Regions from separate parts of the Virgibacillus ihumii genome, predicted to be linked through region 3. Evidence: riboswitches for the same ligand, from Rfam matches in the RefSeq annotation. Region 3 holds a riboswitch; each other region holds the start of a gene.
What was found. Region 3 has a riboswitch for S-adenosylmethionine ahead of metK (methionine adenosyltransferase). Riboswitches for the same ligand answer to the same signal wherever they lie in the genome.

Region 1 (8,319 bases), 510 kb from region 3:
CTGCCGCCATCGTACTCTCCTCGATGCCGCCGAAATAGATAATGAGATAAGATAGCAGCCCAATAAACATCGATGATTCGGCTGCTCTAGGCGATGCTTTTTTCTTAGCAAATACGGCATATAAGATAGGACCCAATGTTCCCGCGGCAACCCCGGAAATACCAATCCACATAACATCCGCCATATACTTAGGTGGCTGTAACACAATCAGAAACGCAGCGACCCCAACAAGCAGAACTGATAAGCGGCTGATTCGTAACGCTATTTTCTCAGCTTTTTTGTTATCTGCTTTAACAATTCCCCGTTTCACAAGCACTTTCAGGAAAATATCATTGGCAAAGACAGTCGAAATGGAAACGAACAGACCGTCTGTGGTTGACATTGCCGCAGCTAAAATAACGACACCCATTAACGCTACGACAAATGCGGGAAAGACCCATACCACATATTCAATCAGGGCAAGATCGCTGGTTTGAACGCTATTACCGAGCCCTACTCTGCTGAATATTCCTCCAAAAAGGATCAGTAAACAGCAAGAAGTGGTAATCACATAAACCAAGATCATTTTTCCGACATCTTTTTCACTCTTTAACCCAAGTACCTTATTGAATAAATGAGGAGCCGATGCAAATGCCCATTGGATTATAATGGCACCCATGATGGCAGTAAATGAATCAAAATAGATGGAATTCGAATTAAACACGCCTACCAGACTCGAATCCTGGCCGGCCAAATTATTGGTGATACCGGATACTGTTGAAGAAATATCCCCTTTCCAAAAAACAACTAATCCGGAAATAAAAATAAACAAACCGGCAGCAGCCATTAATATCGCCTGTACCGCATCCGTATAAACGTCAGCAAATGCACCACCGGCCAGCACATACACGACAACAACAACTGCAATCAGGATTAATCCGCTCGTATAAGACATTCCAAGCATGTACTCGAATATTCTCGCACCTGCGACAAATTGCCCGGCGATGTAGAATATGTTGAAAAGCAAGATTAACCCCGTGCCGACCCGTAAAATATCACTGTTGTAAAAATCACCCAGCCAGTCCGGCAACGACAAGGACTTCTGCTTCGTGTTCAGTTTTCGTGCTTTTTTTGCCACCATTAAAACACCGATAGGCCCGCCACCAATCATGGCCAAAAACAGCCACAGATTCGAATATCCCCATTCATACGACCAGCCCGGGTAACCTAAAAATGTAGCAGCACTCAAATAGGTTGATGCAAAGGACAGCCCAAGCACTACCGGACCCAGCTTTTCACCACCAATCGCAAAATCACTCATATTTTTCGTTTTCTTCGAGCCAACAAATCCTAAAGCCAACATAATGACCAAAAACAACGATAATCCGATCCACAAATAGATTGTTAGTGCGTCCATTTTCTCCTCCTTTTAACGTGTTGTTATTTGCTTAATACTCCTAATTTTTTAGCAGGATGATTTTCCGGCAAGTGGGGCTGTCCTTTACCAAACATGTTCTCCCGCAATGTTTTTGCCTCATATTCTTTCCGATAGATCCCGCGTTTCTGCAACTCAGGCACAACATAATCCACAAATTCCTCAAATGTCCCCGGTGAATACGTTTGGGCAATATTAAATCCATCAGCATCGCCCTCGATTGCCCACTCTTCTATTTTGTTGGCGATCTGTTCCGGTGTCCCGATAAACCGGACCGTTCCATTGCCAAGCCCATGATTTTTAACAGCCTCACGCAATGTCCATTTTTTATTTGGATCTTTGGCATACATATCCAGATTCCCCTGAACAGCTTCCGTTTTCATATCCTCGATATACTGGTCAGGATCGTATGTGGAGAAATCAATCCCTGTATGCCCGGATAACAGCGAAAGCGTTCCTTCATAGCTGACCTGCTCCGTAAGTTCCTCATATTTGGCATAAGCCTCTTCTTCTGTCGAACCGATAATCGGCAAAATCATTGGGAAAATAAGCACATTACCAGGTTGTCTGCCCTGTTCCTTCGTGCGATTCCGAATGTCCTCGGAATATTGCTGCAAAGCATCCAGTGAATGATTTTTTGTAAAAACAGCTTCTGCGTGTTTTGCCGCAAAATTTCTTCCCCTTGGTGAAGCCCCTGCCTGGAAGAGAACCGGCGTACGCTGTGGCGATGGTTCGACTAAATGCGGTCCGGGTACATCGAAAAATTCCCCTTGATGATTAATCAAGTCGACCTTATCCGGATCTGCAAAATTGTCATTTTCTTTATCATAAATAACGGCATTGTCATCCCAGCTGTGTTCCCATAACTTATAAACCACTTCCAAAAACTCATCCGCCCGGTCATAGCGGAGATCATGCTGAAGGCGTCCGGAAAGACCAAGGTTCACCGCTTCACTTTCCAAATACGATGTCACCACATTCCAGGCCACACGCCCTTCTGTCAGGTGATCCAGCGTGGATAACTGCCGTGCCAACGCATAAGGCTGTGCGTATGTTGCGGATATGGTCGGTGCAAAACCTAAGTTTTCCGTTACCGCCGCCATTGCCGAAATCGGAATCAACGGATCATGTGCGGGCAGCTGTACAGCATGCTGTGCCGCCGGTCGATGGCTGTTTTTATAAACACTGTAGGTCCCTAATACATCAGCGATAAAAAGTGCATCGAATTTCCCACGTTCCAACACTTTTGCTGTTTCTGTCCAGTAAGACAATCGGTTATGATTGGTACCTTGATCTTTTTCATATTTCCACAACCCTGTTGAGTGCGGAGAAGGTGAGTTTTGGATAAAACCGTTTAAATGAATTTGCTTTTTCATAAAATATCACTCCTTGAAAGTTAAATACACTAAACCAATAAGAAAACTAGAATTTAAGCGTATAGGTGACTGCAAATTAGGCGTTTTCCTTACAAAACCTTTAATCATCACGCCTTTTGCCGGAAATCCTGTATGTACTTGTTTACACTTCCATTTTTTATACGCTCCCCTTTCCAATCAAATGCAAAAAACCCTTCTCCGAAATAGAGAAGGGTTCACAAAACAATGAATTAATTTTGCCGCACCTTCTCATCTTCGGAATGCTATCCATTCCTCTGAATTTGGCACCATGCTTAATAAAAGCTGGTTGCCGAGAGTTCACAGGGTCAGTCCCTCCCTCTCTCTTGATAAGAAGTAATCATAATTATTTAATTTTTGTTTATGTTATCACAGATATTTAATTTGTCAACATGAATTTTAGATCAGTACAATTTCAATTATCCACTCATTATGCAGTTGTTCATCCTTGAATTGACTGCATTATATCAGCCATCATGCATAATCATATATGCGCACAATTTCGAACTGGATATGCGCGATTTCGGAATGGATATTCGCGGTTTTGAACCGGATATCCACGTTTTTGCAACCATTATTCGCGATTTCGAATCAGATATTCGCGTTTTTAGATAATCCCATAATTTTGATTAATTCGACCTACGATTCGAATATATGATGACCCCATCATATATGTGCGATTTTGAACCGCTTATGTGCGGTTTCAACATCGATATGTGCGGTTTTGACACATATATGTGCGATTCCGGACCAGATATGTGCGATTTCATCCCCAGCCGGAAATCTTACGTTCCATACTCTCTTACTTTTTCTTCCGAATCCCGATCACACGGCCCGCTTCTTTTGGCTTTTCTTCCGGCGTATGCTCAGCAGCCAGCTCTTCCACCTTCGCAAAAACTTCTTCAGGAAACGGTGCCGGACTGCCGGATGTCTGATCAATTCCCATCAGCATCTGCTCACTGGTTGCAGCACGTTTTCCTTTTTCGCCATACAATTCAAAAAAGACGTGCGCTCGTTTGGCATCATAATCAAGCAGGCTCAAACGAACCTCAAAAGGCTCATCCAGCTTCATTTCATCTAAATAACACACGTGATTTTCCAGCGTAAACATTGTGTAGTGTTGAGAATCACGGAAATCTCCGGTCAAGCCGATCAGATTCATAAATGCATCAACACCCCAGCTGAATGCACGCACATATTCGGCATCATTCATGTGGCCGTTGTAATCAATCCAGTCTTCGCGGACAACATCACTCAAGATTACTTTGCTCATCGTACCGTCCCTCCCGTTCGTTTAAAGTTTACCTGTCAAATTAGCGCTTGGCCAGTATTTTTCCAGCAGCTGTTGCAGTTCAATTAAAAATTCATTACGACGTTCTTCCAGCTTTTCCATTTCAACGCCTGCTGTTTGCTGTTCACAGCCTTCAATTACTTTTTCGGCAAGCTCATCCGTTAACTCCGGTGCTTCCAATTTTGTCCATGGCAATTTCAGCGCGGGTCCAAATTGTTCCAATAGATGGCGCATGCCTGCTTTTCCGCCACCCATATGCAACGTCATGAAAGGCCCCATCAGAGCCCAACGCAATCCCGGGCCATATACGATCGATGCATCAACTTCCTCAGTGGTTGCGACACCGTCATTTACAATGTGCAGCGACTCGCGCCAGATAGCCTCCATCAGCCGGTCAGCGATGTGTCCTTCAATTTCTTTATTGACGATAAGAGGCTTCATGTCAAGTCCGCTGTAAAACTCTCTTGCGTTTTCAACAAATGCAGCATCCGTTTTCTCACCGCCGACCAGTTCAACCAACGGCATCAAATAAACTGGATTGAATGGATGTGCGACAATAACCCGCTCCGGATGATGTTCCGCATCAGCCTGAAGCGTACTTGGCAAAATACCCGATGTGCTTGAGGCAATAACTGCTTCCGCTGGTGCATGCTGATCGATATCGGCAATCACGCCTCGTTTCAATCCTTCACGCTCCGGAACACATTCCTGAATAAAATCAGCATTCCCAACAGCTTCTGCGAGATCTTCTTTAAAAAACAGGTTATCCACGGATGCCGCGTCAGACAGTCCCATCTGCTCCATCGCCGGCCAGGCATGTCGCACAGCCTCCCGCATCCTTTCTTCTGCACCCGGGGCTGGATCTGTTGCTGTTACCTGATAACCGTTTGCCAGAAACCGGGTAATCCAGCCGTTGCCGATTACGCCAGTTCCAACAACCGTAACCTTCATTATTGTATTATTCATCATGCTAGTCTTCCTTTCCATTTGGGTTCCGTAAATTTAATAAATCACGTGCCTCGGCTGGTGACATGATGTCGGACCCAAGGCTTTGTACGATCCCGAGCGCTTTATCAACCAGCTGTTCATTCGTTGCCAACTGCCCTTTTTTCAAATACAGATTGTCTTCAAGCCCAACACGAACGCTTCCGCCCTGCAATACAGATTCGGCGACGATCGGCATTTGCATGCGGCCAATCCCGAATGCGGCCCAACGTCCATTTTCAGGGATTCTGCTCTTCATATACGACAACGTCTCTGCATCAGCTGCCGCTCCCCATGGAATGCCAAGACAAAATTGAAACAGCGGATCACCGTCAATCAGACCTTCCTGCACCAACTGATTGGCAAACCGAATTTGTCCGGTATCAAAGCACTCCAGCTCCGGCTTAACGCCGCTGTCCTGTACGAGCTTAGCCTGTTTGCGCAGCCAGTCAGTCGGGCTGACATACAGCATGTTTCCAAAGTTAACACTGCCGCAATCGAGCGTACACATTTCCGGAAGTAGTTTTCCAACCGGTTCATGACGTTCTTCCGGTGTTTGAATGTCGGTTCCGGCACCGCCACGGGTCGGATCTTCCTCGCTCGGAATCCAATCACCGCCGCCACCGGACGTAATATTGATAATCACATCAGTATCCGCTTCACGAATTCGTTCCACCGTTTCCTGATAAAGATTGACGTCATGGCTTAATTTTCCTGTCTTTGGATCACGGACATGGATATGGGCAATCGTTGCACCCGCTTTTGCAGCTTTAATCGCTGAGTCCGCTATTTCTTTCGGGGTAACCGGCACATGTGGACTTTTTTCAGTCGTTTCTCCGGCACCTGTTACCGCACATGATAAAATCACTTTTTTATTCATTTGAATTCCTCCTGTTTTTTTGGTACGTATTTAAAGATTTCGCCGCTTTCAAAGTGTACGATTAACCGGCGAATCCAGTCATAATAATTCATCCACTCATACGCTTCTTCCAAATATTCATTAACCAACTGCTCATCCGCAGCCGATAATTCCGATTGTTTTTCCTGTATCTGCTTCAGGCTGTGCATCAATTTCTGCTCAAACTGTTTGTTCCGCTTAATCGCCTTTTTCCAGGTCGAAGTAAATAACGAAATAAATGTTTCATAATAATCCTGTTCCACCTGGTATAAGTCTTTGCGAATCCCCGGTTTAAATACACGTTCGGCAATATTCAACTCCATCATTTCCCGGACAACCTGACTCATGCGCATTTTACTCATACCGGTCTCAGCAGACAGTTCATCCAGCATCATTGGCTCGCGATTCATATAAATCGTGCCAAGAACACGCCCAACGGTTGGGGATACGCCAAAAGCATGCATATTATCGATCAATTTTTCAATAAATTGCTGCTTCACACCATAAACTTGTTCGTCCATCACAATCCCCTTTCCAAACGTCTTTTCGTACTATATCACAGGATAAAAATTCTTCAAAAAATCGTTTTGGCATGAATTTTAAAGAATATACGAGCAAATTTGAGCATATCGATTATAAACTTTATAAACAAAAAAGTTTATATATTTTACGAGTTTTACAAAACACATTATATTAGATACGCTGTAAAAGTTCTCAGAGGTGAGGAACGGCTCACACCCAAATAGTACGTCCAAAACAAACAGTCTGTTACATTGTTATTTCATTCAATCCCTAAATGGATCATCAAAATTACGGAGGTGGCATTTACTTGCTGACATTTCAAGATGTTTCAAAAGTATACAACGGAACAAAAAAAGCAGTTGAAAATATGACATTGGAAGTGGAAAAAGGAGAATTTATCGTCTTTATCGGCCCAAGTGGCTGTGGAAAAACGACAACAATGAAAATGATTAACCGATTAATTGAGCCGACCGATGGAACAATCTCCATTGAAGGTGAAAATATTCTGGATAAAGATCCCGTGGAACTAAGACGGGAAATCGGCTATGTGATCCAGCAGATTGGACTTTTCCCGCATATGACCATCCAGGAAAATATTTCACTCGTCCCTAAACTTTTAAAATGGCCTGAGGACAAGCGCCGAAAACGAGCTGAAGAATTGCTCGAACTGGTTAACATGGATGCTCAATTCCTTGATCGATTCCCGCATGAACTAAGCGGCGGACAGCAACAGCGAATTGGCGTACTGCGGGCACTGGCTGCGGATCCTCCCCTTATTTTAATGGACGAACCATTTGGCGCACTTGACCCAATCACACGGGATTCACTGCAGGAGGAATTTAAAAAACTGCAGCAGTCCCTCGGCAAAACGATTGTCTTTGTTACCCATGATATGGATGAAGCACTCGAACTGGCTGACCGAATTGTCATCATGCGCGACGGTGAGCTTGTTCAGGTAGGATCACCGGATGAAATTATGCGGAACCCGGTCAACGAATTTGTGGAACAATTCATCGGAAAAGATCGTCTTATTCAAGCACAGCCAAATATCCAGACAGTCGAGCAAATCATGAATCATGACCCAATCACCATCAAGATGGAGCAGACACTTGCCGAAGCCATCCAAATTATGAAAGATAAACGGGTCGACACACTGCTTGCAGTTGATGAAAAGGAAAAACTAAAAGGATATATTGATATTGAAATAATCGACCAGAACCATACGAAAAATACACTCGTCAAAGAAGTCGTTAACTCGGAGATCTATACGGTTGAAGAAGGAACGTTACTGCGTGATTCCATTCACCGGATTTTGCGTAAAGGGATTAAAAACATCCCGGTTGTCGACAACAAACAAACACTGCTTGGTATTGTTACACGTGCCAGCCTGGCTGATATTGTCTACGATACAATCTGGGGCGAAACGGAAACTGCACAATCAGCAGGTTAATGAAAGGAGATGACACGATTGCTTGATTTCTTAGCCAATAATGGTACACAGCTTTTAATGAAAACATGGGAACATTTTTATATTTCACTTAGCGCCGTGGTATTAGGCATTCTTGTGGCAGTGCCACTTGGAATTTTACTGACGCGCACACCTAAAGTTGCCGGTTTTGTAATTGGAACTGTCGGAGTCGTCCAGACCTTTCCAAGCCTTGCAATTCTTGCGTTTTTCATTCCAATTCTAGGTGTTGGTAAAATACCGGCGATTGCAGCTCTGTTCTTCTATTCGATGCTGCCAATTCTCCGCAACACCTTTACCGGCGTGAAAGACGTCAATAAAAGTCTGCTGGAAGCCGGGAGCGGTATGGGC
Region 2 (8,319 bases), 1.0 Mb from region 3:
AATGTCACCCAATACCCCATATTCAACGATTTTCCCGCTTCCCATTGTCCGGAATCAATACTATTGAGTGATGAGCGATTTATTTCTGCAATGTATGCTGCACTGTTAAGGCCGAATGCCAGAATTGCCGAAAGGATTGCTGATAATTTTATTCCTACCATTGGCAATCCGGCATATAAAATAAATAAAAATACTAATAATGGTGTACCGCGCATAAATGAGATATACATCCGTGCCGGCCAGCGCCAGATAATCTGTTTGGAACCTCGTGCGAGTGCAAGAAATAATCCGAGAACAAGTCCCAATCCCATTCCAATCAGTGAAACGGTTAATGTTGCTGGTAATCCTTCAAGTACGAAAGGTAAGCTTTTCCAGGCAAGCTGCCAATCAAATAAATTTCCTAATTGCACTTCATCTATCTGCAATTCAAGCATAATAGGTTTACTCTATTCCTTCGATTTCTCTAATTTCTTCATTAGGCTTTTTGGAAACATCTTCACCAGAAAAAAACTTTTTAGAAATCTTTGTAAGTGTTCCGTCCTTGTGCATTTCTGCAAGGGCTTCATTGATTTTTTTCTCCAGTTTTGGAGAACCCTTAGGCATGACAACATTTACCGTTGTCGAATGAAATTTTAAATCAGGATGGATCTTAATATTAAGTTCGGGAAATGCTTTCAGGGCAAGTTTTTGCAGGTAAAAGTCATTTATGATAACATCCGTCCTGCCATTTGCAACATCCCGTAAATAAACATCATTGGTCGCATTGCCATATGTTTTAACTTCTGCACCGAATTTTCGGGCAATATCACTATATACCGTGGTAGCAGCACCGCCTGCTTTTTTGCCTTTTAAGTCTTCCAACGTCTCGATTCCGGATAAATTATCTTCCCGTACGATCATCGTTGAATAGGAATGTTTAAAGGGTTCACTGAAGGTGAATTTTTTTCTGCTCTGTTCCCTTGGACCCGCAGTAATAACATCGATTCGCCCGGATTTTAATGTTGCCAGCATCGCATCGAAGGCCATTGTTTCGAATTTGATATCCAGGTTCAAACGTTTGGCAATTTCACGCATCACTTCAACATTATAACCGGTTAACCTGTCCGAGCCTTCCGGGTAGTAGGAAGCAGGGTATAGCGTTCCCGCAGTGCCATAGACAATTTCCCCGGATTCCTTAATTTCAGACCATTTTCCATCTGTCTTTTTCTTCTCACTGCTATTGGTTGTTTCATTATCTGTCCCACAAGCACTTAAGACTAGTAAAAATGAAATAATCAACAATGATGCCAATCCTTTTCGGTTCATTCTATGTATCCCCTCTCTTATGTTGTTATATATATAAATATTTATTAATTGTAACAGGGAAATTAATCGGTTTCAATTTTTTTTAGCTCTGTTATATAAATTTTATAGATCCTGTTAGACAGCATATGGAAGATATTAGAAAAGAAGTGAGTTCGCAAGTTTGGCAGGGATTTCGCATATTTCAATGCGGAATTCGTATATTTTAAGACCAAACTTTTAAGGAGATGAAAAAAGGATCAAGCGGACGGACCTGATCCTTTTGGCTTCATCATTATGAATTGTTATTGATTTGGGAAATCACTTTTTCAGCAATTATTTCATTTGCGGCTTCCAGTTCTTTGTGTTCATCGACCGAATCACCGGCAGCATCATCATCTTCATTATACGGCTTTTTTGCATCCAGTCCGTTTCGTATGTTGTATTCACCGTCCATATTTGCCTGTGTCGGCATATTAAATTTCTTTTTTTCTTGTTTTTTCATGACGATCACCTCATTAATAATCTTTGCTTGGAGGTATTTATTATTCATACCCTTGTAATACGATGTGTATCGTATTACAATGTAAACTAGAGGTGAAAAAATGGATCGTGAAATTATGAAAGGCAGTATTGATATTTTGTTACTTAATCTGCTGAACGGAAAAGATATGTATGGCTACGAGATGGTTAAGGTACTGAAGGAAAAAAGTGAACAACTTTATAATATGGGGGAAGGAACGCTTTATCCTGCACTTAAACGGATGGAAAAAAAGCAGTGGCTCGAATCATACTGGTATGAAACAGAGCACGGGAGAAGAAAATATTACCGGATTACGGATGATGGAAAGGATATCCTGGAAAAGAAATTGGACGAATGGAAAAGTGTCCATGATTTAATCACGAAAACATCGGGAGACATATCATGACCGGGTTGGAAAAACATGTAGAAAAAATTTTGAACTACATACAAAGTCCAAATGATGAACGGGAAGAGATACGGGAGGAACTTCTCAGTCACTTGGAGGAAGCAAAAATGTATTATATCAGCGAAGGATTCACGGAGAAAAAGGCTGAAAAGCAAGCGCTGTCAGAATTTGGTGCTTCAGATATGGTAGGCCACCAGCTGCAGGAATCAATGTATCCTTTCCAGCGTGGGTTGTTGTATGTAATAGGGATAGGGGCAATTTTATGCGGTATTCTCTTTTATTTGAACTCAGCATTTTTCCTTCATGACCCGGTTCCAGTCTGGTTGGGGATTCAGCTGTTAACGGGAAGTACAGTTACTTTGGCTGCCATTAACATTTCGTTAGTTGGGCGCTATTTTTATGTTCTTAATGTAATATTGCTTATTAACGTTATCTGGAACGGAATTAATTTGCTGCTCGTACAAGGAACCTCGGTGTGGCAATCGATCTTATTTAGCGTTTACCTGCTGATTCTAGTTGGTCTGGGTCTGGTTGCTGTTGTTCGGAATTCTTATTTTGCCTATGGACCGACTGAAACCAATCAGCAAAAACGCTGGCTTGTGTTGTTTAGTTATGGTCTGAATCTGCTGATGGGGGCGGCAGTTACGGGTATCAGTCTGTTTTTCCTGTGGGCTACGCTTGCCTTTTCCGGCGGGCCTGTCCATGCAACGGATATCATTTTTATGATATGTCCGATTATTTTATGGTTAATTTCCTATAAATTCCAGATGGGTTATATTGCCAAAAAGCCATTGTTGGCACTTTTGACCGGATTCGGTTTTTCTCTGTTGTCACTCATCATTCCAAATATCATCATTTTCTTGTCCTAAGGGGGTACATAATGTCGTTAAAAATGAAAAATATCAGCTTTATCACAGGTATGGTGTTATTATTTTTAGTTCTGTGGGGTGCCGGGTCATTTGCCAGTCCGCCAGAAGGATTTACCGGTCTCGGTCAAGCAACGGACATTTCCCCAGATGACAGTGAAGTTGTTTTTTCATATTATCATGGGGATGATGCCGCTTTATACACGGTACCTGTAAGTGGCGGAGAGGCTGAGCTGTTGATAAATCCGGAAGAGGGGAAATCATACATTAATCCGAAATACTCGCCAAATGGTGAGAAGGTTGCTTTCATTGAAGAATGGGAAACAGAGGAACGCCGGTACAGTCAGTTAAGGATTTTTGACCGAAACAGCCAAACTGTCATTCAACGTGTTAATACGAATGGTTATGTAACCGAAGCGGCCTTTTCACCGGATGGAAAATCGTTGTATTTCTTGAAGGCTGATGTATATAAAAATTATTCTTCTGCTGGTTCCAAACGACCGCATGATTTTGATGTTTTTCGAATGGACATGAAAACAGGGAAGACCGAACAGATCACATTTGAAAAAGCATATATGATGTCCTCGCTCGAGGTTATGCCTGAAGGGAGAAAGCTGATGTACAAAACATACACAAATGGTGATCAGCTGGTAATTTATTCGCTCGAAGAAGAAAGCAGGACGACTATTATCCCCAATGGTGATTTTGCATCCAAAGCACCGGTTATTTCATCGCCAACCGTCTCCCCGAATGGGAAATATATTGTATTTTCAGATGTTGCATCAAAGGATGAAAATAATACATTTATATATGAAGCTTTTCGGATGAACCCGGATACCAGGCAAGCCGAGCAAATGACGTCGTTCCGGGAGCATGTGACAAGTCCGGTCTTTTTTCATAACAAGGATAAGCTGATTGTAACGGTTAACAAAAATTTTGCCGGGAGGAATCCGGAATACAGCTATTGGCAGATCAGCATTGATGGGGAAGAGCGGGATAAAGTGACGATTGAAATACCTGAATGATTATCATCATTCAACATGTGATGAAATACTGATAAATTGTTGGAAGTGACCGATAAAACACTAAACTGACTGATAAAATCTCAAAAAGTGGCTGATAAAATGGTTTTATCATGTAAAAAAGTAGTTGATCGCTCACAGGGATCAACCACTTTTATTTTAAGCTTCATTTGTTTGGTTTGTTGCATCTGAAGGTGCATTGCTTTTGGTGGAAAACCGGGGGAATCCGATTGCAATTGCAATCGAGCCGGCTACCCCTAGCAATACCGGATAAATACAATATGGCATAATGGAAACCGGGGAGATCGATGCAACACCGGCGACCGCAAGCAACTGTGCACCATATGGTAAAATTCCCTGAAAGGTACTGGCGAATATATCCAGTACGCTTGCGGAACGGCGCCTGTCAACTCCGAACCGTTCGGAAATTTGTTTGACTAATGGTCCGACACTAATAATTGAAATCGTATTATTGGCGGTTGAAACGTCAAAAACACTGACAAGGCCTGCAATACCGGCTTCGGCACCTTTTCTGGATTTAATCCGATTGCTTATTGCATTTAACAGGTAGTCAATTCCTCCATTAACACGAATAAGTTCAACTAAACCGCCGAGCAGAATGGACAACAGGGCAAGTTCCTGCATACCCGCCATGCCGTCACCAAGCAGGTTAAGGAATCCCATGCCATCGAATTCACCGTAGAACCAACCGACAATTCCTGCAAAAATGGTTCCACCGATTAATACATAAATCACATTGACTCCAGCAATTGCAATAACCAGTACAGCTAGATATGGCAGGACTTTGATCAGTTCATACGGATGTTCACCACTCACACCGCCGCTCGTATCCATTGTCATGATTCCAAAAATTACAGCAGTTACGATTGCCGCCGGCAGCGCAATGTAAATATTCACTTTAAATTTATCACTCATTTTGACTGCCTGTGTGCGGACAGCTGCGATAGTCGTATCGGAAATCATGGACAGGTTATCACCGAACATAGCGCCACTGACGATGGCACCCATTATCAACGCTGCACTCATTCCGGTCTGATCAGCCAGTCCGGCGCCGATTGGAGCAAGTGCAACGACTGTACCAACCGATGTCCCCATTGAAATGGAGATGAAGCATCCGATGATGAACAATCCTACAATCAACAGGTTTTGAGGCAGAAAAGTCAGCCCAAGGTTAACGGTTGATTCAACTGCACCGACACCTTCTGCAACCGCAGCGAATGCACCAGCCAACAGGTAAATAATAACCATCAACATGATGTTCGGATGGCCAGCCCCTTTTGTCAGGTGATCCAGTTTATCCTGAAAAGCCATTTTCCGGTTCATAAACAGTGCGAATAAAACAGCAATAAACACTGCAACAAGAACAGGTAATTTATAAAAATCTCCGTTAATCAGTCCGGAGCCTATAAATAACAATAAAAAGACGATAAATGGAAATAACGCAAAAGCGTTTCCTTTATTAAATTCTGATGACTTCATTTTCCAACTCCCCTTTGGTGTAGATACTGGTTTGCCGATACAAGGGTTTGTTTAAGGAATTTTTTCATGTGATGATTCATAAAAAATGTGATCAAAAACAAAAAACCTCCCGTTTTGGAAGGAGATTGACAATAATTTTATCTTCCAAAACGCATGTAACGCGATTTGCTGGAATTGGCACCTTGCAATTTTTGCGCAGGTTGCCGGGCTTCATAGGGCCAGATCCCTCAGCCACTCTGGATAAGCTTCTATGAAATTCATGATGAAAAGTGTAATATACTAATTAAGATGTGTCAATGAAATACATTTGGAATTTATGAAAGATTATTTGAAGGAGTTTATAAATTGTGAAACATTTGCCATCAAAAAACGTAAATAATGAGGGAGAAGGTGGTCATTACGGATGATCAACAGCCGAATCGGGTCGGCACCTAATTTCCAGAATTAATGAACATGGGGTGAATGGTATGAAGAAGTATATAGTCTTTATTGTTAGTTTTACGGTATTGTATCTTGTCTTTCAAATTGTATCAGGGTTAATTCTAACAGTGCTATATAATCCTGATCTACCATCAACGGGAAGCAATCTTGAAGCAGGTTCCACTACCTTATTATTGGTCATGTTGTTGATTGCGACTCTTTCTTATTTTATATCGCAAAAAGTAGGTAAAAGAACCTTGTCATAGTCTACTAAACTGTATTCTGATCCAGTTATTGGGATGCAGTTTTTTTAACGTGTTGCAGTTTACGTAAATATTAATACCGTTTAGATATATAACCAAAAATCGTAATGGTGTACCGGTCGAATTCAACGGACGCTTTCTTGTCCGGAACAGTTTGATCTGGTAAAAATTAAACCGCAATTATGAAGAAGAAATGTTTCTAATCGGCTGATAAAGTAGAAGTAAAGGGAGGTTTCTGGCAATGAAATCAATAGACGGTATGTTTGAAGAGGAGTTGTGGCATGCAGTGGTTTCTTGTAATGCTTTGTATGACGGGAAGTTCTATTATGCCATTCGCACAACAGGGATATTTTGCCGCCCGTCATGCAAGTCAAAACAGCCGAAATATAAAAATGTAACCTTTTATGCTACAGAATTGAAGGCAATGGAAGCAGGTTATCGCCCATGCAAAAGGTGCCGGCCGGATTTACTCCGGTATATGCCGGAGGAGGCGGTTGTAAAGGATACAAAAGAAATTATGGAGCAGGAGTTTTTCCAACTGCTTGATTTAAGCGAACTGGCACAAAAAGTGGGAGTAAGCAAGTTTCATTTGCATCGCTTGTTCAAGAAAAATACAGGGAGTACACCACGAAAGTATTTGGAAAAAGTAAGAGTCCGACATGCAGAAAAATTAATCATAAATACAAAAAAATCGATTGCGGCAATTGCTTTTCAAACAGGCTTTCAAAGTATTTCGGGCTTTTACAAGGCATTCAGACGGGAGACTGGGAAAGCACCAAGCCGTTATCGTACAGAAAATGCCCCAGACATTGCGATGCAGAGAGGTGACAGTACATGATATACGATGAATGTGAAACAAAAATCGGTATGCTGCGGTTTGTTTTTGACGAAATGAGTGGGGTGCTGCAACGAATTGTACTGACAGATGAACAATGGGATGCTTTGTGTGCAGGTAATGCTATGAGGAAAAGTCACGCGACTGGAAAACCTCTGCGTGAACAGATGCAGGCATACCTTGGAGGGGAGCGTCAGCAATTTGATATTGCATTTGAATTGAATGGTACACCTTTTCAGAGGGAAGCATGGCAGGCACTTCATGACATTCCTTATGGAAAAACACAATCCTACACGGAAATAGCTGCTTCGATTGGACGGCCAAAAGCAGTCCGTGCAGTAGGACATGCTAATGCCGTCAACCCCTTGCCAATCATCATTCCATGTCACCGGGTTATTGGCAAAAACAATAAATTGACCGGATATGCCGGCGGGATGGACATGAAAAAGCAACTGCTTGAAATTGAAGGTGCAGAGATATGACAGAAATGAGCTCCTGCATACTGAAAGCAGCAATTGCTATTTTTCAATAATATTCAATCCGATTTGAATTATAATCACTCAATGCGCATGGAAGATTTATGAAACTTTCCGTGTTTTCTCTGTAAATGATGTTTACAAATATTTAACACCAGCTTTATTCACATTAACCTGGCCACAAGTTATGATGAAGTTGTTAGGAGGGTTGGGGGCAGTATATAAGGGGAAATTAGAAGAAATGGTTGAATGGACTGATGACCTGCGGAAGAAAAAGAAATCACGAAACGACGGATGGATATGCATACAAATCTGCAGCAAGCAAAGGTGAATTTCGAAATGATGGCGGGATAATAACGATTAGGGGTGTTTAAATGCCAGTCGATTATGTTCATGATTTGCAAAATGTGTACCGGGAACTTCTGGATGGTTTGTCGCGTCCTGGGGAAATAAAAGTCATAAAGGACAGTATGGAAACAGTGGATAAGGATCTACCGTGTTTTCATTCTTCTTTTTTGACTGCATTGACACTGCTTGATGGGGAGGTGAGTTTTCACATTATCTCTAAACAACAATCCAAAATAGCAGAAAAAGTATCTGCGTACACAATGGCCAAACATGTTGCACCTGACGAGGCTGACTTTGTATTTGCATTTAAGGATGCGTCTGAAAAAGAAATTGTGGATGTTTTGAACGTATGCAAATTCGGTGACCTGGAAAATCCGCA
Region 3 (8,319 bases):
GCTTGATCCAGTCGTTTTTCTCCATTAACACCGGATTAAACGTTGCATGCCAGTACCGATTGAATTCCAATGCCTGTCCCGGCTTTTTCACAAAATAATGGCCAGGCTCCATTTTTTTAATGCCTGTAGTCAATGTCAGCGGCTCCGGAACAAACTGGAAACTTAAATAATGCTGCAATGCTTCATAATTAACTTCTTCATTTTCCATCATTAACGTAATGCTTTTTTTCTCTGACGCAAAAATAGTTCCTTCTTTTGATTCCTTATAAAATAATGGTTTAATGCCAAACGGATCTCGTGCACCGTAAAGTGTTTGCTGCTCTTTATCCCAAATCAGGATGGAAAACATTCCCCTTAAGTACTGAAATGCATTTTCCTTATGTTTGGAAAATAACGCAGCAATTACTTCAGTATCGGATTCGGTTGCAAATGAAAATCCTTCTTTCACTAAATTCTCCCGCAATTCAACGTAGTTATAAATTTCGCCATTAAAAATAAGCCAGCATTTTTCATCATCATAGCTCAATGGCTGCTGACCGGTTTCAATATCAATAATACTCAGGCGTCTGAACCCGAAAGATACGTAATCATCATGATAGTAGCCCTCATCGTCAGGACCTCTATGTGTAATAATGTTGTTTTGGTTTGTAAATCGGTTAAGCTGATCTTCGTTCAAATCCTCAGGTTTATTTCGCAGTATTCCAATAAAACCGCACATCACTTTTGCCTCGCTTTCATTCATGTTGAACCCTTAAAATTATATCATAAAAGATGCATCTTGACGAAAGCCTTATTTTCATTGAAATGCCTTTGCAATTACATTGTCAAAACTGAAATCCCGATTAATTAATAGGCCGAATGATAAATTTCAGTGTTTCCACCAAAATTCAGGTGGTGACCACAACTAGATCACCCCACAAAAAAGAGGTGCACTTAAACACCCCAGTTATCCCTCTTTTACAATGGCCTGCAATTCTTCGACTTTATCGGTTTTCTCCCATGGAAATAAGATATCTGTTCTGCCGAAGTGGCCATATGCAGCTGTGTTTCGGTAGATTGGACGTTGCAGATCAAGCATCCGAATTATACCTGCTGGCCGTAGATCAAATATTTTTCGTGTTGCGGCTTCCAGCTCAGCTTCATCGACCGTACCGGTGCCAAATGTATTGATGGAAATCGACACTGGCTCAGCCACACCGATTGCATAAGCCAATTGTACTTCACATGTTTTCGCAAGCTTTGCCGCCACAATGTTTTTAGCAACATAACGGGCTGCATATGATGCAGACCGGTCCACCTTGGTGGAATCCTTTCCACTGAATGCACCGCCGCCATGTCTTGCATATCCGCCGTACGTATCCACAATGATCTTACGTCCGGTCAAACCGGCATCACCCTGTGGTCCTCCAATTACGAACCTTCCCGTCGGATTGATAAAAAACTTGGTTGATTCATCAAGCAGATTTGCCGGAACAATCGGTCGAATCACATACTCAATCAGGTCCTTTTCGATTTGTTCAGTTGTTATATCCTGATGGTGCTGTGTTGAAATAACAATTGTATTCACCTTTACCGGGTTATCTTTTTCATCATATTCGACCGTTACCTGTGTTTTTCCGTCAGGGCGTAAATAATCCAAAATTTGCTCTTTACGTACATCTGATAATCGCTTCGATAATTTGTGTGCGAGCGAAATCGGCAATGGCATTAATTCGTCCGTCTGATCACAGGCAAACCCGAACATTAACCCCTGGTCACCCGCACCAATCGAAGCAATTTCTTCATCCGTTTTCCCCTGCCGTGTTTCATACGCCGTATCAACTCCACCGGCAATATCTGCTGACTGTTCATCAATAGCAGTCAGCACGGCACATGTTTCCGCGTCAAATCCGAATTTAGCGCGTGTATACCCAATATCCTTAATCGTTTGACGGACAATTGCAGGAATATCTACATATGTAGTAGTAGAAATCTCCCCCGAAACCAATACTAATCCTGTAGTTACTGTTGTCTCACATGCCACCCGGGCATTCGGATCATTTTTTAAAATTTCATCCAAAATAGCATCTGATATCTGATCGCAGATTTTGTCAGGATGCCCTTCTGTAACAGATTCAGATGTAAATAAACGACGATTTGCAGCCATGTGGCTAAGTCCTCCCTTTAAAAAATAGTACGGAAATCTATCTATTCAGTGTATGTTTATGTTTTAATAAGGTTAGAAAAAATAAAAAAACCTTTCCTGCAATCATGAGGAAAGGTGTCCTGAAGCCTTTCGCTCTTATTGTCCAAGGATAAATCCTTGCGTCAGATTAGCACCTTTTCACAGCATGTGACGGTTGCTGGGCTTCATCGGGTCTGTCCCTCCACCGACTCTGAATAAGAGAGTTTCCGCTCGAAATTCAGCATAACGGAAAAGCGCTGTCATGTCAACAATTTACAAGGGAATGACACACTTGACATGAAAAGTTCATATAAATATTCGTATAATTAGTATGGACTAATTTTATGAATGTGTTATACTAAATAAACAGATTTACAACTTGATTATTAAAATGTACTTTAATTAAAATCCATCATAAAGGAAGGTATCACAAATGAATGCGGTGGAACAATCAAAATTAATCAAAGATTTACTTTCACATGATAATCTGCAAAATAACCTTTCCGTACCACAGCTTGTCGAGAAAATTCTGGCACGTGAAGAGGGAACGCTGTCTGCATCAGGTGCAATTCGTGCGACTACCGGTAAATATACCGGGCGATCCCCAAAAGATAAGTTCATCGTTCGGGATGAGACCACTAAGGACGTCATTGACTGGGGAATCGTCAACCAGGAGATTGATGAGGCATCTTTTGATAACCTTTACAAAAAGGTGGTTGCCCATTTAAAGGAACGAAATGAATTATATCATTTTCAGGGCTATGCCGGAGCCGATACAAATTACCGGCTGCCAATTGAAGTTTTCAATGAATATGCCTGGCACAATCTGTTTTCCAGACAACTGTTTATCGAACCGACGGAGGAAGAATTGGGAACCCATCATTCCGAATTCACTATCATATCTGCCCCTACATACAAGGCAGACCCGAAAGTCGATGGAACGAATTCCGAAACGTTTATTCTTGTCTCATTCAAACAACGCATCGTTCTGATTGGTGGTACTGAATATGCCGGAGAAATCAAGAAATCCATTTTTTCCGTGATGAATTTCCTGCTCCCACAGCGTGACATTTTATCGATGCATTGTTCTGCCAACGTTGGTCAGGAAGGGGATGTTGCATTATTTTTCGGACTTTCCGGAACCGGTAAAACTACGCTCTCCGCAGATCCGTACCGCCGATTAATCGGGGATGACGAACACGGCTGGAGCACGAACGGTGTATTCAATATTGAAGGTGGCTGTTATGCAAAATGCATCAACCTTTCACAGGAAAAAGAACCGCAGATTTATGACGCAATCCGGTTTGGATCGGTACTGGAAAATGTCATTCTTGATGAAGAGTCGCGTCAACCGGACTATGATGACACATCGCTGACAGAAAATACCCGGGCCGCCTATACCCTGAAAAATATTGATAATATTGTTTCGCCAAGTGTAGCTGGCCATCCAAACACCATAATTTTCCTGACAGCTGATGCATCCGGTACTTTACCGCCCATCAGCAGATTAACCAAAGAACAGGCTATGTATCACTTTTTAAGCGGCTACACCAGTAAGCTTGCCGGTACAGAACGCGGCGTAACCGAGCCACAGGCAACGTTTTCAGCATGCTTCGGGTCACCGTTCCTGCCGCTCGAACCGGCGACATACGCTGAGATGCTTGGCGAGAAAATTGATTTGTATAATACAAGTGTATTTCTGGTTAACACCGGCTGGACTGGTGGATCATATGGAGTTGGTAAGCGGATGAAATTATCCTATACACGCGCGATGGTTCATTCAGCGCTTGAAGGCGAATTGAACTCTGCCGAAACAACCAGCGATGAAATTTTCGGACTGGAAATCCCTATGCACGTACCCGGTGTTCCGGATGAAGTACTGATTCCAAAACAAACCTGGGACGATAAAGAAGCTTATGACAAAGAAGCACAATCACTAGCCATGAAGTTTCATGACAACTTTAATCAGTTCACACATGCAAGTGATGAAATCAAAAAAGCTGGTCCATTATACCGGGGTTAATAATGATTGTTTCCTCATCCCACAAGGATTTTTAATAAATGAAGGAAAAGTTTCATCAGCGCAGTGCTGATAACGGTCTCTTTTTACAGAGGCCGTTTTTTATATAGGCAATCACACATTTATGCCGTGAAGCATAGGTTATGATGAGACAACGCATGAAGATTCGAAAATGCAATCACGACAGAAATCGGTGAAATTCCGGAATAATTCCCATAAAGACCGTCAACACGAATTGTCAAGGAAGTATGTGAAACCTAAGGAGGAGAAACAAATGTCATTCCTTACCTTAGACAACATATCACATCATTATTTCGCAAAAAAGTCATTCACAAAGGCGCTGGACAACGTCTCATGCAAGATAAATGAAGGTGAAATCACCGCTCTCCTTGGACAAAGTGGATGTGGCAAATCAACGTTGCTTTCGATTATATCCGGCATCATCCAGCCGACTGAAGGGAATATCCTGCTGGATTTGAAACCGCTGAAACAGACTGATTATACAATCGGCTATATGCTTGAAAAGGATTATTTGTTTTCATGGAAATCAATAATGGATAATGTTCTGGTTGGTCCGAAAATCAGTGGTCAACTGTCAGACTACACCAGGCAAAAGGCAGTGGATCTTCTGCGTGATGTTGGTGTGCCGGATGTTGGAAATTACTATCCCGATAGCCTTTCCGCTGAGATGCGTCAGCGAGTTGCACTCGTCCGGACACTCATTATGGATCCGAAAATTTTACTGTTGGATGAACCATTTTCAGCTACGGATTACCGGGAAAAACGCAAACTGGAAGATGTATTTTCAAAGATGCTCAAGAGCTGCCATAAAACAACACTGCTGGCTACAAATGATATGGAAGAAGCAATATGCATGAGCGATCGGATTATAGTCATGGCTCCCAATCCAGGGACAGCTGCAAGGACATTTAATGTGCCAATCGAGCTTCGTGAAGAACGACCATTTCTAGTCCGCAGACATCCAAAATATCAGCTGCTTTTTGATAAGATCTGGGAAGTATTCGAATCCTTCGATAAGGCGGTGTGGCCTTAATGAAAAAAGCAGGGACTTATTATGGTCTACTTAAAGAATATAAAAGCAGCCAAAAGCATAAAAACAGAATCATCCATTCATGGTTGGTTATATTGCTAATAACCCTTTTCGTCATTTGGGAACTGGCCAGCAGAATAGATTGGTTTAACCCCTTACAATTCAGCTCTCCATCACAGGTGTACGCATTAATTTTTGGAAATGTTTCGAGTGGATTGATGCTGATGCACCTCAGGGTATCATTGCTTGCGACGATTACTGGATTCATCATCGGCACAAGCAGTGGAATCCTGACAGCCAGCGCTCTCTGGTCATCATTACGATTTTTCAACATTATGAATCCCTTTTTTATCATCATGAATGCTTTACCCGTGTTGGCTCTGGGGCCAGTTATCATCGTTCTCGTCGGACCGGGTTATTTCGCAATCATAACCATTGCTGCCATTCTCACGGCCCTGATTACTTCTTCAGTTATTTATTCCGGATTCAAAGCGGTGGATTACAACTATATAAAAATATTGAAATGCTTTGGTGCAACGCGCGGCGACATTTTTAAAGAAGCCGTGTTTCCGGCAACACTGCCGACAGTAATTTTAACATTGAAGATAAACATTTACGTATCCTGGATTGGAATCATCATCGGCGAATTTCTTGTTTCAAAAAAAGGACTTGGCTATTTGACCATTTACGGTGTTCAGATATCTGATGTTACGCTCGTTGCAGCCAGTTTGCTGCTGATTACCATTTCTGCTGTAATCATGCATGTAATCGTTAAACAGACCAAACACTTACTGATCAGGGATTCAAATTAGAAAAAAAGAGACTGGGACAAAAAGTGATTTATCAAAAGAAAAAACGAATCAAATGGTGGACTCAACCGCTCCGGAAATATACTCCGCTTTCCGCGGGCGGCTGTTGAGCCCTCCTCGCGCTTACGCACTGCGGGGTCTCATCTAGGCCTTTCCTCCCGCAGGAGTCTACGTATATTTCCTCCACTAGTCTCTAGAAACGTTCGTTTTTTGAATTACACTGTTTGATTTGTCCCAGCCTCATATATTCAAGTGTTTCATACAATGAATCAGTACACCATCTTTCATTATAAAGCTGTACATTTCATTTGTTTCTACATTGTCAGGAATTGATTTTAACAGAAACGGACCATCGGTTTCATAATAGGTCTCCCGTTCTGTCAGTTCACCGATGTCGGCATAGTAAACATTTTTTATGACATGCCCCGCTTTTCCTGCCACAAAATACTGGGCAATATACCGGATTTTACGCACTGTACCACCCGTTTCTTCCATCACTTCCCGAATGGCAGCATCGAGAGCCGACTCACCGGGTTCCACTTTTCCACCCGGGAACTCAAGGCCTCGGTCTTTATGCCTTGTCAGCAGCCATCTCCCTTTATATTTGCAGATAACCCAAACATGTTTCGGTTTTTTGGAAAACGGGTGGTCATCGAACGATAACTTTACTTTATTGTGATAATAATCTTTAAACGTGTACATTAATCATTTCAACTGCTTTCGTTTTCATTAACATTATTTGTGCAGGATATTCGTTATCTTCCAATTGTTCTTATAGGTGAACTCGATTTTTATCGTATATGCTCTGTACAGTTCGTTTTTATTTCGCTGCACAATCTGTACCACATTCTCATCCTTACGTATCATATCATAGTTGTTCTTTTCCTGAAACCAGAATGGTGTTTCCGTCGGAATAACATATAATCCGTCCGGCTTTTCTTTAAAATAAAAATCCACGTATTTGGATGCTACTTCTCTTGTTGTTACTTTTTCAAATTCGTCTAACAATGCTTCTTTAGTATTAAAATGAACTACCTTGTTATGCTTATTCAAATCCTGTATTAAAACATCCATAAACCCATTTGTTAATGTAACTATTGTATCATGTGAAATCGTTTTATTAATAACTTCGCGATCCTTTTTCTTAGATGATGACTTTGATTCGAATTTTTGAAAGGCTTGTACCTTTTCGATACTTGTCTTGGAAATTTTATGGTCATCACCACTTTTACCCGCAGCCTCAGTCTGTAAATTGGCTGCCTGAATCATGAACAATAATGGCAAAATAAGCGCAATGCTAAAAATCTTTTTGAAATACGAACGATGTTTTGTTTTCACAGCAAGCTCCTCCTTCGTATTATATATAGGATGAATCTGGTAATACTATTCCTTTTTTCAAGAATTATAAACTTAGTATTTGAAGTTCCCTTTGCATTCTCATTCAGCTATTGAAAAAACTCGCATTTGCCTCGTCTTATAGCGAGTGCCGAAGCTTTTCTACTAGGGTCTTCTACCATAATTTATACTTTCTGACGTTATAAAAAGAACAGGATCTTCCAACCCTGTTCTTCTGCTGATGATTACATGTGATTTTCTGATAACACACCCATATTGACTATATGTTCTTTTGTCGCATCATTGCCCAGGTCATAAATCATCCGGAAAGCATCGGTAATCCCCGAATCATAATCATCATTCGACTGATCATGGTGATACGGCCGTATCGGTACATGTGCCCTGAAAAAACCGTTAAAATCTGCATCATTCATACGATCCAGCTTCGCCCGCAGCAGCTGAGCCTCTTCCCATGTAGCATGGATAACAAAATCTGCATTGTTTCCGTATTCAATCCTGGAAATCTCCTGGCTGGCCATATTCACATAATATTTTTTCTTTTCCATACTGCACCTCCCATTCTTAATTTGCCTTAAAATCGAAAATGAATGTACAGAAAAACCCATTAACCGGATGATAACCGATTAATGGGCATATCACTTTAAAAAATTCAGTTAAGCGCGGTCTTTGATGTACCAGTACCAGTTCCTGCACCATTCGCGTAAATACATCTGCCTCTTCCATGCGGAATGCACATTGGCGTGCCGAACATAGGGTCAAAAGTAACATCACACTTCATCTGAAATACCTCATGTACCAGTTTGCACGTTACAATCTCTTCCGGTTTACCTTGTGCGAATACCTGCTTATCCCTAATAGCAACGATATGATGCGCATAACGGCAGGCAAGGTTCAAATCATGCAGCACCATTACAACCGT
Region 4 (8,319 bases), 390 kb from region 3:
ATAAAGACTAAGCTTCTTTAAATATGGATGGATTTCCTCTAAGAAACTTTCATTTCCCATTTTTCTCCGTAAATCATCAGGCAACTGCTGCAGTTTTTCAAATTCTGCTAGCAATTCTTTCTTAGCATGCTCAGCATTGTTTGATTGATAAGCTTCCCAAAACTGCTTAATTAATGGCTCTATTGTCAAAGATTCTCTATCGTTGATTGGAGAGGAATACGAATTCTCAGCGAACGTTTTCAATAACTCCGCTGCATCCCCGCCAAATGATTGAATGCTGCGTTCCCACGAATCTCTTGGATCGTAGTCACCTGGATTCCAACTATAATCAGCAATCGTGAACAACGGAATTTTTGATGCCTCTGCCTCATTCATCGGGTTGGCGGTTAATCCAATCATGCCATGCTCAGTCAGATCGGGATCCCTATTTACCAGCGGACCCAGGAATAAACGATTACGATTATAATCATTCACTGGATAGTTATCCCATAATAGTAAATCATGCTTAAAAATGTTCGAAACCGTTTCTGTGCCTTCCGATGTTATTTTCTCAGAAACTACTTTAGGGCCTGTCCACATTACGATAATGTCGTCATTCAGCAACTCTGCAAACCTTTCGCGATAAGCGGTAGTACCATTACCAGCGTAATCTGTCGGAACAGTAATCAGTCGCTCCGCACCATCGTGTTGCTGTAAAAATTCTTCACTGAACCGATTTAAAAGATACGCATGTGCTGCAGCAACCGGGGTGGGATCATCCCCAAATTTGTTTATATCCTGCTCGCAATGCAAGCTTTTACTTATGTCATCCAGAAAGATTGCGTAGGAACGAACACCAAGATCCCACATCGCCTGCATCTTGTTCTTTAACGAATTGAAATCCTCGTCCCCTGAATAGCAAACCGTATTCCCCGGTGAAAGTGAGAAAGTGAACTGAACATGATTATTTCTGGCTTTATTAATCAACTCCTCCAATTTTTTTAATTCGTCCTTAGGGTATGGTTCGCGCCATTTTTCCCGATGATACGGATCATCTTTTGGTGCATAAATGTACGTATTGAGCTTATTCTCACCATAAAATTCAATTTGGCTTAGTCTGTCTTCATGTGTCCATGGTGGTCCATAAAATCCTTCGATAGACCCGCGAATCGGCATTTTCGGCCAATCGCGAATTTCCACTTCTGGAATCCAGTCCCTGCCTTTTCGATCCTTGATGATTTGCTTAAACGTCTTTGCTGCGTAATAAGTACCCGTTTTGTCTTTACCTGCAAGAACGATTGTCTTGTTATCCACATTTTTTGAAGCAAGTACATAGCCCTCTTCTTTCAATGATTCAGGTCCTTCGACACCAAGCTGATTTAATACAGATGCAGATGACGGATTTTCTCCGGGGCCACCAATCCAAATAGTCACCGGAGTATCTACTTCATCACCAGGTTGCATACGGACAATCCGCTTCACATCCGCCGCCTGCAGTGTATCAACGACTTCATTGACTGCATGGCTGTCGGTGTCATCACCAACTACAATTCCGACAACAGGCGTTAATGGAAAACCTTCACCAATTACCTTAACTTCCTGCGGCTTTGGATTAATTTTCAAATCCCCTTTCTCCGCCGCTGAAACCTGATTCATACCATTGACAAGAAATGCACATAACAGTAGAGCGAAAGAGGTAAACAACACGCTTTTCCAGTAACTTATTCTCTTCATCTTTCTCCTCCCTCAAAATTTTTTACTTCACTATCAACCATTAGAAACTGTCCACGTAATATTATTCTTTATGAAGCCAAAAAAATATGGTGATTGGAACAAAAGTCTCTAGTTATCACCATGTTAAATCATGCTGTAAAATGTGTATCATATTGAATCATCTAGCCATATAAACTCGGAAATTGAGCACCTTCTTGTCAGTTTCTGCCATGCCTGTCTTAAAAATATCAAATATATCAAAAAATTCCCATAGTTAATCAGAAGCAATTTAAAAGCAGAGCAATAACGTACTTTGACCCATTTTGGAAAAATTTAAGCAAAAAGAACCGCCTATTTTACAAGATTCGACAAAAACCGAAGTAATCATTTTCAAAATCCACTCTTGACTTCCCGGAAAAAGTAACGTAATATATATAACAATTTCATAAAGATTCATGAAATTCTTATCAAGAGAGGTGGAGGGAATTGGCCCTTCGAAGCCTCGGCAGCGGATCCATCGGGATACTGTGCCAAATCCAAAAGACAGATTTGTCTTAAAGATAAGAAGAGGAATCCATATAAACTTTCGCACCTCTTCTTATTCTTATAGAAGGAGGTGTTTTTTTAATTTCAAATATTGAGAAGTTACGGTCGCAGGAGTATTTAATTAAACCCGGGTATAACGATTAGTTTACCCAAAACAAAATCCAAGGAGGAATTTTTAATGGCTAACGTAACGTTTAAATCAGAAGTAGCATGGAGCGGTAGCGGGGTACTTTCTACTGCAGATGTACAGGGAAAGAAATTTGATATTGATGAACCAGTTGCATTGGGAGGAAATGACGCAGCACCGAACCCGGTGGAATATTTGCTTGGAGCACTTGGAGGGTGCATTAATGTACTCGTCACAACATTTGCGGAGCAATTCTCCGTTGATGTAAAGGACGTTAATGTACACATTGAGGGTGACTTGGATCCTGATGGTTTTCAAGGGAAAAATCCCAACGTGCGGCCCGGCTATCAGGAAATACGCTATCAAATTAGCATTGATTCCCCTTCCCCGAATGAAAATGTAAAGGCATTAATTGAACACGTGGAAAAGGTTTGTCCGGTAAAAGATACATTACAGGGGACCACGTTAAAAAACATAGATTATATAAGTGCTACTTAAATAAACTTTTTTAATTGGACCCGGCACCACTTTTAAAGATAAATCACTCAAGTTTAAACTCCTTCAATTTAAGGAAAAGCAAACTGAAGGAGTTGATTCTGTGACACTGACTGATAAGCAGTTAAATGAGTTGAAAGCAGATCTTTTAAATATGAAAAGAAACCTTGAAGCACAGGAAACTGCAGAACGGTCAATCGACAATGATCCAGATGAGTTGAATGTAGCTGATAACCACCTCGCTGATTCCGCAAGCGAGTTTGTTGATCGTCAACAGCAGATGGCTGAAAATAATTTACAGGAAGAACGCCTGACTGAGGTGAATGAAGCACTTCAACGAATCGATGAAGGAACATACGGAATATGTTTAGACACAGGAAAGGAAATTCCATTTGAACGTCTAAAAGCAGTACCCTATACAAAACGTACCGTTGAGGCCGAAGAAACGCACCAAAAACACAGTAACCAGGCCGTGGCTAGCTCTGACAGTCACACCAGCAAGCTGTTAAAACCAAACGGCGAAATGGAAGATTCGAGAAACCGCACCTTGGAACGGCTTGAAGAGGAACACAATACGGTTGAAAAAGCTGATGATAAATCAAGATTTAACGAAGAGCCAAACGATCAAACAAAATGGGAATAACGGGAACAGAGACGGCCGTATGGGTTTCCATACGGCCGAAAAAAGTGCCATATAGTTTGAGAACATTGCTCTTACATAATTAATTGCCAATAAAACTCAGCCGAAATCAGAACAATAGCAATCCATAAAACACCTGCAACTCCACCAACCCGCAGGATATCCTTTTTGTTAAACGCACCATATGTATAGTAAATCATATTAACCGGTGACTGTGTAACCAGGAAAAATCCAGGTACGCCGGCAAGAAAAACAACCATGGCAATCAGTACCGGTGAGATGGTGCCCAACTGTTTGCCGATTTCAAGACCAAGCGGAATCATTATTGTCATGAAACCGAGCACACTTACAAAAAGCGTACGCAACAGCATTGTACCAACAATAACCAGCCCTAAAATAACAATGGTCGCGTTGGATGGAATAATCTCGACAAATCCGTTTGCAATAATGTTTAATGAACCTGTTTCTATCAATAGATGAGAAAGAATAAGTGTCGATCCGAAAAACAGAAACATGCCCCAGTCAATTTCCTTCTGCGCTTTACTCCAATCCCAGATACCAATCACCGGGAGCAATGTTAGAACGGCGCCGAACATCCCGACCATTGAAATCGAATAACCGTGCACCGGCTGGATAATCCACAACACAACTGTCACACTGATTATAATGATCATTTTAATCTCGGAGGCTTGCATTTTACCCAGCCTGACAATCTCCATATGAATGAAACGAATCACATCATTTTTCCGGATCTTCTCCGGTGGATACAATTTAAGAAGCGTAATCCATAAAATAACGATGAATAGCATGATTGGCGGTATAAACAGCAGCATCCACGTAAGATAATTCAATTCTATACTGCCATTCCGATTAAACATACTGAATGCGTACAACGTGGAATTTGCACCAGTAATAACAGCTGCACCACTAAGGGTGACAACAAAACAGCCGCCAATAAACAGCGTTTTTGCAATATTATCTGCTTTGCCAAATTCCTTCAAGCTGCCTGAGATTTTATCAATAACAGATACAATCAGATTGCCTCTTCCGATATTTGTTGGGACAAGGACAGACAGCATCAGAATCAGAAACATCAATAATAACAGGAGCAGCCTCCCGCTCCCCCTCGAAAACCGCAGCACATACAATGACATCCGATAGGCAAGCCCGGATTCCAGAAAAGCGCCGGCAATCAGAAAGGTTGAGAACAGTAGCCAGACAACATCAGATCCCAGGAACGAAAGCGTTTCCTCAAATGAAAAAAAGTGGAGTGATATCATCAGCATTAAGATAAGTGCTGTAACCGGGGAAGGGAGTGCTCCCCCAATCCACAGTATTTGCGCGATAACCAGCACTCCAAATGTCTGCACGATAACATTCCACTCGAACAGCAGCGGAGAAACAACGATGACATAAATTGCCACTGCCAGAATAACAAGAATATTTGATTTGGACATAAACGATCTCCGCCTTGATTAAGATTGTGCCTGTTTCTTCTTTTTAATTAGATTCATAATTAATGGATATGCCAGTGATAACACTGTTAAGATGACCAGTGTTATGGCGATAGGCGATCCGAAGAATATCCCGATGCCTCCGTCAGATGCGACTAGGCTTTTCCGAAAATTCTGCTCCATGCCGGCCCCGACAATTAATGCTAAAATCAGTGGTGCCATTGGAAAATCAAGTATTTTCATAAACAATCCAATTACACCGAAAATCAGTAAGATATAAAAGTCAATAATATTGTAACTTAACGTATACGTACCAATGAAAGCCAGTACCAAAATAACGGGATACAATACTTTTGGCGGAATATCCAATATCTTCACAAACATACCGACCATCATAATATTGATGATAAATAAAAAGATATTTCCCAAAAACATACTATCAATCAAACCCCAGACCAGCTCAGGATCGTTTTGAAACAATAGCGGACCTGGCTGAACACCGAGCATAATGATGACACCAAGCATCACAGCTGTTGTACCGGACCCGGGAATCCCCATGGTCAAAAGCGGAACCATAGCCCCAATAGATGCCGAGTTGTTTGCCGCTTCCGGTGCCGCAACACCTTCAATTGCCCCTTTTCCAAATTTTTCAGGATTTTTGGAAAGCTGTTTTTCGGTTGAATAACCAAGCATCGATGCCAGCGTTCCACCTGATCCCGGCAGTATCCCAACCAGAAAACCAAGCGGCGCACTGCGGAAAATCGGCCCTCTTGACCGCTTCCATTCCTCTTTTGAAATCCAAATCTTATCATACTTATTCTTTTTATCCTTTGGTTTATAGATTCCAATCATATTATACAGAACTTCCCCAACTGCATAAACACCGATGATGATAACCAGAAAATCTATCCCTCCGCTTAGCTGCGGAATATCAAACGTAAACCGGTACACTCCGGTCTGTAAATCAACTCCGATGGTACTAAGCATTAATCCAAGTCCCATCGAGATAAACCCCTTTGTCATATTACCCATCGACAATGACACAACCATGGAAAGTGTCATCAGGTATAAGAGGAAGTACTCCGCGGGTCCGAATTTCAATGCAAAATTGGCCAGCGGTTCTGCTAAAAGCATAAATCCTATTACTGCAATAATACCTGCAATCAAAGATCCGATTGCACAGATAGCAATCGCCTGTCCTGCCTTCCCGTTTTTAGCCATGACATTTCCGTCGAACGTTGCCGCAATGGCTGATCCATCCCCTGGCGTATTAAGAAGAATGGAGCTTAAGGAGCCTCCATACATCGCCCCATAATAAATGGTTGCCATCAAAATAATGGCACTGGTTGGATCCATCCCGAATGTAAGCGGGATTAAGACAGCGATTGCAGTAGCTGGACCCAGCCCGGGGAGCATCCCGACGATTGTTCCTAGAAATCCGCCAAAAACGACATACATTATATTCTCAGGCTGAAGCGCGGTTGCAAATCCTTGTAATATTTGATCGATATCCATGTTCTTCCCTCCAGACTACGGCAAACTTACGTTTAATAATTCACTGAACACATACCATGCTGCATATGTGAAAATAACCGTAACGATGATGTTAGATTTCCATTTTTTGATACCGTTGATAACAAACAACAATGCACCCAAAAATAATAATGTGGAATATAAAAATCCGATGACATTAAATAGCAGTGTATAAAAAATGGATAAAACCAATGTAGCTGCGATAATTATCAGTGTTCGCCTCTCAAACAGTGCGGGAATGTCGGAGGTTTCCGTTTCTCCTTTCCGCCACACGTTAAACAAATAGATAACGCTCGATACAGTAATCAAAACACTGATCATAATCGGAAAATAAGATGGGGCATTCGGGTTCCCAAGCTTTGCTTCCGGAAGATTAATCGACAATACAAAATAAACGACTCCTACTGCTATAAAAAACAGTGGCATTATATACTTTGCAAATACCATCTGATAATGCTCCTTCCTTTGAAACATATAAATGGATCGCTGCCGACCCATTTATATGCTTCATTTCCAATTATTCAGTCAAACCGGCACTCTTAAGCAATTCAGAGTACTTTTTAACTTCTTCTTTCAAATATTTCTTTGTTTCCTCACTGTTTTTATAAAACGACTCCCATTGATTATTTTCGAGTACTTTTTTCCACTCGTCTGTTTTGACCATCTTACTGAGCTTTTTATCCCAGTACGCAATTGCTTCCTCAGACATATCAGGTGGCCCCATAATTCCTCTCCAGTGCGGGAACACCATGTCAATGCCCTGTTCCTTATAGGTCGGAACATCTTTGAGACTATCCAGACGTTTTTCAGAAGTTACAGCAAGAATTTTGGCCTTTCCGGCTTTATGCTGCTGTGCAACCTCAGATACTGACATAACTGCTGCATCCACATGACCGCCTACAAGTGCGGAAATCTGATCACCGCCACTTCCATAAATCATGAATTCAATTTTGGAAACATCCACCCCGGATTCGAGAGACGCCTGAACAAATGATAAATGGGCATCGTTTCCTAAACCAGGTGCGACTGCAACTTTTGCAGATTTAGGTTTCTTCTTCAGCTGATTAAATAACTCTTTTGCGCTGTCAAATTTGGAATCTGCCGGAACAGCTAGAGCAATCCACTCTGTTGTCAGAATTGCAAGCGGGGTGAATTCCTTATATGTCAATTCACTGTGGCCTAACAAATTGTTCGTAATAACCAGACTTGAATTAATGGAAGTTGTATGGCCGTCTTTAGTTTTCAGATATTTCCAGCCAACTTCCCCATTTCCACCGGGCTTGTTAACAACACTGATTGGCTTCTTAATAAGCTCCTTTTCCGACAAGACCTTTTTCATTGATCTGGCTGTTGTATCCCAGCCACCACCTGGTGTTGCAGGAGCAACCATTTCCATGTTTTTCGTTGGAAATTCTTTTCCACCTTCCGCTCCGGAACCAGAGGAACAGGCTGTAACAAACATAAGCATTAATACTGTCAAAATAAAAACAAATTTCTTCAAAATTTTCCCCTCCTGAATATTTTTATTAATTGTATAATTCTGTTTGTATTCTAAAACATTTTTTCAAACCTGTAACCGTTTTCAAAATAATAAAAATTAACTGCATAAAAGATGTTTTGTTCATTTTGTTCACGAATTGGCAACTACCTTCTTATTTGAAAAACCATCCCCTGAATGAGGATGGTTACTCTTCTGAATAGTATTTTCTTTCCGGTCTGCCCACGACACCGTAATTAAGTTCCGCTCTTGCCTTGCCAACTGAGATTAAATACTCCAAATAGCGTCGTGCAGTCGTTCGGGATGCCCCCATTTTTTTGCCGATTTCTTCAGC

Region 1: another riboswitch for S-adenosylmethionine. It lies ahead of HUX68_RS09110 (LLM class flavin-dependent oxidoreductase); the one in region 3 lies ahead of metK (methionine adenosyltransferase).
Region 2: another riboswitch for S-adenosylmethionine. It lies ahead of HUX68_RS01600 (Na+/H+ antiporter NhaC family protein); the one in region 3 lies ahead of metK (methionine adenosyltransferase).
Region 4: another riboswitch for S-adenosylmethionine. It lies ahead of HUX68_RS08560 (OsmC family protein); the one in region 3 lies ahead of metK (methionine adenosyltransferase).

Annotation. Positions count from the first base shown of each region.
Region 1 covers NZ_CACVAN010000001.1:1,848,646-1,856,964, forward strand. Annotated here, with positions in the region: gene HUX68_RS09105 (sodium:solute symporter family transporter) at 1-1,396, opposite strand, end outside; gene HUX68_RS09110 (LLM class flavin-dependent oxidoreductase) at 1,420-2,790, opposite strand; SAM riboswitch class I at 3,037-3,144, opposite strand; gene HUX68_RS09115 (thioesterase family protein) at 3,611-4,081, opposite strand; gene HUX68_RS09120 (3-hydroxyacyl-CoA dehydrogenase NAD-binding domain-containing protein) at 4,103-5,068, opposite strand; gene HUX68_RS09125 (beta-keto acid cleavage family enzyme) at 5,070-5,963, opposite strand; gene HUX68_RS09130 (GbsR/MarR family transcriptional regulator) at 5,960-6,502, opposite strand; gene HUX68_RS09135 (betaine/proline/choline family ABC transporter ATP-binding protein) at 6,811-7,953, shown strand; gene HUX68_RS09140 (ABC transporter permease) at 7,963-8,319, shown strand, end outside.
Region 2 covers NZ_CACVAN010000001.1:323,955-332,273, forward strand. Annotated here, with positions in the region: gene HUX68_RS01570 (amino acid ABC transporter permease) at 1-434, opposite strand, end outside; gene HUX68_RS01575 (transporter substrate-binding domain-containing protein) at 442-1,305, opposite strand; gene HUX68_RS01580 (hypothetical protein) at 1,577-1,786, opposite strand; gene HUX68_RS01585 (PadR family transcriptional regulator) at 1,887-2,210, shown strand; gene HUX68_RS01590 (permease prefix domain 1-containing protein) at 2,207-3,079, shown strand; gene HUX68_RS01595 (TolB-like translocation protein) at 3,091-4,101, shown strand; gene HUX68_RS01600 (Na+/H+ antiporter NhaC family protein) at 4,258-5,598, opposite strand; SAM riboswitch class I at 5,733-5,845, opposite strand; gene HUX68_RS01605 (bifunctional transcriptional activator/DNA repair enzyme AdaA) at 6,523-7,119, shown strand; gene HUX68_RS19390 (methylated-DNA--[protein]-cysteine S-methyltransferase) at 7,116-7,598, shown strand; gene phnH (phosphonate C-P lyase system protein PhnH) at 7,967-8,319, shown strand, end outside.
Region 3 covers NZ_CACVAN010000001.1:1,337,787-1,346,105, forward strand. Annotated here, with positions in the region: gene asnB (asparagine synthase (glutamine-hydrolyzing)) at 1-718, opposite strand, end outside; gene metK (methionine adenosyltransferase) at 947-2,146, opposite strand; SAM riboswitch class I at 2,279-2,386, opposite strand; gene pckA (phosphoenolpyruvate carboxykinase (ATP)) at 2,598-4,187, shown strand; gene HUX68_RS06710 (ABC transporter ATP-binding protein) at 4,459-5,238, shown strand; gene HUX68_RS06715 (ABC transporter permease) at 5,238-6,047, shown strand; gene ytkD (RNA deprotection pyrophosphohydrolase) at 6,285-6,746, opposite strand; gene HUX68_RS06725 (hypothetical protein) at 6,780-7,382, opposite strand; gene HUX68_RS06730 (hydrolase) at 7,625-7,945, opposite strand; gene HUX68_RS06735 (ABC transporter ATP-binding protein) at 8,050-8,319, opposite strand, start outside.
Region 4 covers NZ_CACVAN010000001.1:1,722,930-1,731,248, forward strand. Annotated here, with positions in the region: gene HUX68_RS08555 (glycoside hydrolase family 84 protein) at 1-1,713, opposite strand, end outside; SAM riboswitch class I at 2,154-2,259, shown strand; gene HUX68_RS08560 (OsmC family protein) at 2,417-2,863, shown strand; gene HUX68_RS08565 (TraR/DksA family transcriptional regulator) at 2,964-3,503, shown strand; gene HUX68_RS08570 (SLC13 family permease) at 3,575-4,957, opposite strand; gene HUX68_RS08575 (tripartite tricarboxylate transporter permease) at 4,976-6,469, opposite strand; gene HUX68_RS08580 (tripartite tricarboxylate transporter TctB family protein) at 6,485-6,934, opposite strand; gene HUX68_RS08585 (tripartite tricarboxylate transporter substrate binding protein) at 7,005-7,988, opposite strand; gene HUX68_RS08590 (response regulator) at 8,173-8,319, opposite strand, start outside.